One region of the Phytopseudomonas daroniae genome, then DNA from elsewhere that is predicted to be linked to it. Evidence: predicted binding sites of a transcription regulator. Region 1 holds the regulator's gene; the other holds the start of a gene.
The links. Region 1 encodes LexA, which represses DNA repair genes until DNA is damaged. Its sites were predicted from a motif close to CTGTNTNNNNANACAG; they were not measured.
Positions count from the first base shown of each region.

Region 1 (2,202 bases):
AGGGCCAGCATGTGGAAGTCGCCAAGGCGATGCTCAATGTCGGCGTGCAAATGGCCGGCAGAATGGCGGAAGGCGATTTCGAGCAAGAAGACGAGCAGCCTCGCGTCCTGCACTGATTCGGCTTTCCCGTCTGCGCCTTTGAGGCGAGTCAGGCAGCAAAGCTAGCATCTGACAGACACTCAAGCTTTAACCACTTTTCTGAAACTTGAGCTTCAGCCCAGGCTGATGTTCAGGCTTTGCGCCTGGCCCAGTTGCGCTGCCGCTTCCAATTGCTGGCGAGCGTGCTGGGGCAGGGGCTGCAACCAACTGATGACCGTGTGGCTGCGCCCAAGCTTCAGTGCTTCCTGAGCCAATTGCAGGGCGCTCTGGCTGTTTCGAGGGTGCAGCAGCAGAATGCGTTCGCGGTTCAGACCGGCATCGCGTAACCAGCTTTGCGTCAGACTCGTGGGTGGAGCGATCAGCGTCAGCCAGCGTTCGTCATCCTTTTCGCTCAGTTCCCGCAGCATGGGGGCCAACAGTGTCAGGCAATGGCCTGCAGCGCCCCTCAGCGACACCTCGCTGAAGGTTGTCTCCTGGTGGGGTTCGACTACCGCAATGGTCGAGGCCAGAAAGGCATCGAACAGCGGCAGTTGGGTACGGCTCAGCGACTGCGGGAACTGCATAAAGCCTCCATTAGCGGCGAATGACGCCGACACTCAAGCCTTCGATGATCAGATCCTGTTCTTCCAGGTTCACTTCTATCGGGGCGAATTCGGGGTTTTCCGCCAGCAACCAGACGGTATTGCCCTCACGTTTGAAGCGCTTGACCGTTACTTCGTCATCGATACGCGCGACGACCACCTGGCCGTTGCGTGCTTCGCTGGTGGTGTGTACGGCAAGCAGATCACCGTCGATAATGCCGATGTCCTTCATGCTCATGCCGCGAACGCGTAGCAGGTAGTCGGCCTTGGGGCGGAAGAAGTCCGGATTGATCCGGCATGCTTCTTCTATATGCTGTTGGGCCAGGATGGGCGCGCCGGCAGCCACTCGACCGATTACAGGCAGACCTTCTTCCTCGATCTGGTTGGGTTCGAAGCCGGGAATGCGGATGCCGCGGGAGGCGCCGGGCGTCATCTCGATAGCGCCTTTGCGCGCCAGTGCCTTGAGGTGCTCCTCGGCAGCGTTCGGTGACTTGAAACCGAGCGCCTGGGCGATCTCTGCACGAGTCGGCGGGTAGCCGTTGTCTTCCAGGCACTGCTTGATGAAGGCAAGGATTTCGGCTTGGCGGGGCGTCAGCTTGATCATGTGGGTGGCTCTGTCTTTTTATACAGTGACTGGGATTATATACAGTAAGCGCCGCTTGGCAATCCATTGATGCGCGTTGCGCTTGTGTTATCTACCCAGTGGCGGGTAAGTGGTACGTAATGGACTATGCTCAGGCGGCCTTTTTCAAAACCGGGCTGGTATCGCCCGCGACGCTATCGCCAAATGATGACTGAGCATCCAGAATACGGCCTGCGCGACTTGACAGCTGTGCGCGCTGAAACGTATGTTTCAAACACTTGTTTGTCGGATGGATGTCATGGCGCAATCGGAAACCGTTGAACGCATTCTGGACGCCGCGGAGCAATTGTTCGCGGAGAAGGGGTTCGCCGAGACGTCTTTGCGCCTGATCACCAGTAAAGCTGGGGTCAATCTGGCCGCCGTCAACTACCACTTCGGTTCCAAGAAGGCCCTGATACAGGCGGTATTCTCCCGTTTTCTCGGGCCGTTCTGCGCGAGCCTCGAGCGCGAGCTGGACAAGCGCCAGAGCAAGCCGGGTGTCACCTTCAGTCTCGAAGAACTGCTCGAGCTGTTGGTCGAGCAGGCTCTGGCGGTGAAGCCGCGCAGCGGCAACGACCTGTCGATCTTCATGCGCCTGCTGGGCTTGGCCTTCAGCCAGAGCCAGGGGCACCTGCGCAAATACCTCGAAGAAGTCTACGGCAAGGTATTCCGCCGCTACATGCTGCTGGTGCATGAGGCAGCGCCCGGTATTCCCCCTCTGGAACTGTTCTGGCGCGTGCATTTCATGCTGGGTGCTGCCGCGTTCAGCATGTCTGGCATCAAGGCGCTACGCGCCATGGCCGAGAGTGACTTTGGCGTGGACACCTCCATCGAGCAGGTCATGCGCCTGATGGTGCCGTTTCTGGCCGCGGGCATGCGCTCCGAAAGTGGCGTGACCGA
Region 1 is NZ_QJUJ01000002.1:417,674-419,875, forward strand. It holds gene DNK10_RS07055 (hypothetical protein) at 1-116, shown strand, start outside; gene sulA (SOS-induced cell division inhibitor SulA) at 213-662, opposite strand; gene lexA (transcriptional repressor LexA) at 673-1,284, opposite strand; gene DNK10_RS07070 (TetR/AcrR family transcriptional regulator) at 1,562-2,202, shown strand, end outside.

Region 2 (2,202 bases), on a different contig from region 1:
ACGCAGGAGTTGGTGGTCCCCAGGTCGATACCGATGATTTTGCCCATTTCACTCTCCCGAAACTTTGATATATCCGCAGCGGTGTCGTGACTGCTGCGGTAGCACTAATACGCTTGACTTACTAAATGGGGGCTCGCTGGCCGATTTCAAGCCTGCTCGTCGATGGACGGCGGCGTTTCGGCCGGTGCCTTGCTGACCACGACCATGGCCGGACGCAGCAGGCGACCGTTGAGCATATAGCCCTTCTGGAACACCTTGAGCACGCTGTTGGGCTCGACATTGGTGCTTTCCTGTAGGGCCATGGCCTGATGGTGCTCCGGATTGAACGGCGCACCATGCGGGTCGATGGCTTCCAGTTGATGACGCTTGAGGGTGTCGAGCAGCAACTTGAGCGTCAGCTCCATACCTTCGCGTACCGCCTTGATCGACTCGTCGTCGGCACTGGACAGCTCGAGACCACGCTCCAGGCTATCCACCACCGGCAACAGGTCGTTGGCGAATTTCTCGAGGGCGAATTTGTGCGCCTTCTCGACATCCTGCTCAGCGCGGCGGCGCACGTTCTGCAGATCGGCAGCCATGCGCAGCGACTGATCCTGCGCAGCCGCCAGTTGCTCTTCCAGCGTTTGCACGCGAGCAGCCAGGTCGTCACTCAGCGCAGCGTCATTCGCTTCAGCCTCGGGAGTCTGCGGATCCAGGTTCTGTTCGTCAGCCATGCATTTCTCCTCTAAATGATTCGACGAGCCTCAACTCGCGCGTCTGCCGCCTATATAAGGACGATTTGTAGGGTTTCAAGGGGCGCGACCACATCACAGCGCTACAGAAGACACAGGATTGCCACCCACGAACAAAACACTGTATAAATAACCAGACAAAATTCTGGGAGGCCCCGCCATGCTGGTGCACCTGTCCGTACACAATTACGCCATCGTCGAACACCTCGATCTGGAACTGGATCGCGGCATGAGCGTCATCAGCGGCGAAACCGGCGCCGGCAAATCGATCATGCTCGATGCCCTCGGCCTGACCCTGGGCGATCGCGCGGACAGCGGCGTAGTGCGACCCGGTGCCGACAAGGCCGACATTCTCGCCAGCTTCGACCTGGCCGACATCCCCGAAGCCCACACCTGGCTCGCCGAGCGCGATCTGGACAATGACGGCCCGTGCATTCTGCGCCGCGTAATCACCGCCGAAGGCCGCTCGCGTGGCTACATCAATGGCACGCCCTGCCCGCTCGGCGACCTCAAGGCGCTGGGCGAGCTGCTGATCGACATCCACAGCCAGCATGAACATCAGTCCCTGCTCAAGGCCGATACCCATCGCCGCCTGCTCGACGAGTATGCCAATGCCCAGGAGCTGGCCCGCCAGGTGCACCTGGCCGCGCAGCGCTGGAAGCAGACCCGCAGCGAACTCGAACGCCTCGCCTCCCAGGGCGATGAGCAGCGCGCGCGCCATCAACTGCTCAGCTATCAACTGGAAGAGCTGGAGAACCTGGGGCTCGGCGACAATGAACTGGAGCAACTCGAACAGGATCACAAGGCCCTGACCAATGCCGAAGGCCTGCTCGCCGCCTGCCGTCAGGTTATCGAACAATGCAGCGAGAGCGATGCCGGCAACGTACTGTCCGCCCTGACCAGCAGCCTGAGCCGACTCAGCGGCGTCCAGGGCCAGCCGGGTGCGCTCAACGAAGCTGCCAACCTGCTGGCCAGCGCGCAGATCCAGGTCGAAGAAGCGGTGGGTGAGCTGAACCGCTTTCTCGACCATTTCGAGGCCGACCCCGAGCGCCAGCAACAACTGGAAGAGCGCCTGGACACCATCTACACCCTGGCCCGCAAGCATCGCATTCACCCCAGTGAACTGCCCGCCATGCAGCAACAGTTGTTCGACGAACTGGAAGACCTGAATGCCGATGACCAGGCCACGGAACGCCTGAGCGAAGAGCTGGCGGCTTATGGCCGGCATTACCAGGAAAAGGCCGCAGAACTGAGCGCCCGCCGACAAAAGGCGGCAGGCAAACTGGGTAAGGCAGTGGAAAAGGAAATGCAGGCGCTGGGTATGCCCGGCGGACGTTTCAGCATCCAGCTACAGGAAAATGCCAGCGGCGAACCAAACGCCAACGGCCTGGAGCAGGTGGAGTTCCTGGTCAGCGCCAACCCGGGGCAACCGATCAAGGCACTGGCCAAGGTCGCGTCCGGTGGCGAGCTG
Region 2 is NZ_QJUJ01000001.1:443,931-446,132, forward strand. It holds gene dnaK (molecular chaperone DnaK) at 1-47, opposite strand, end outside; gene grpE (nucleotide exchange factor GrpE) at 147-713, opposite strand; gene recN (DNA repair protein RecN) at 892-2,202, shown strand, end outside.
Region 2: a site for LexA is predicted at 853-868, ahead of recN (DNA repair protein RecN). Genes of this name have one in related genera too.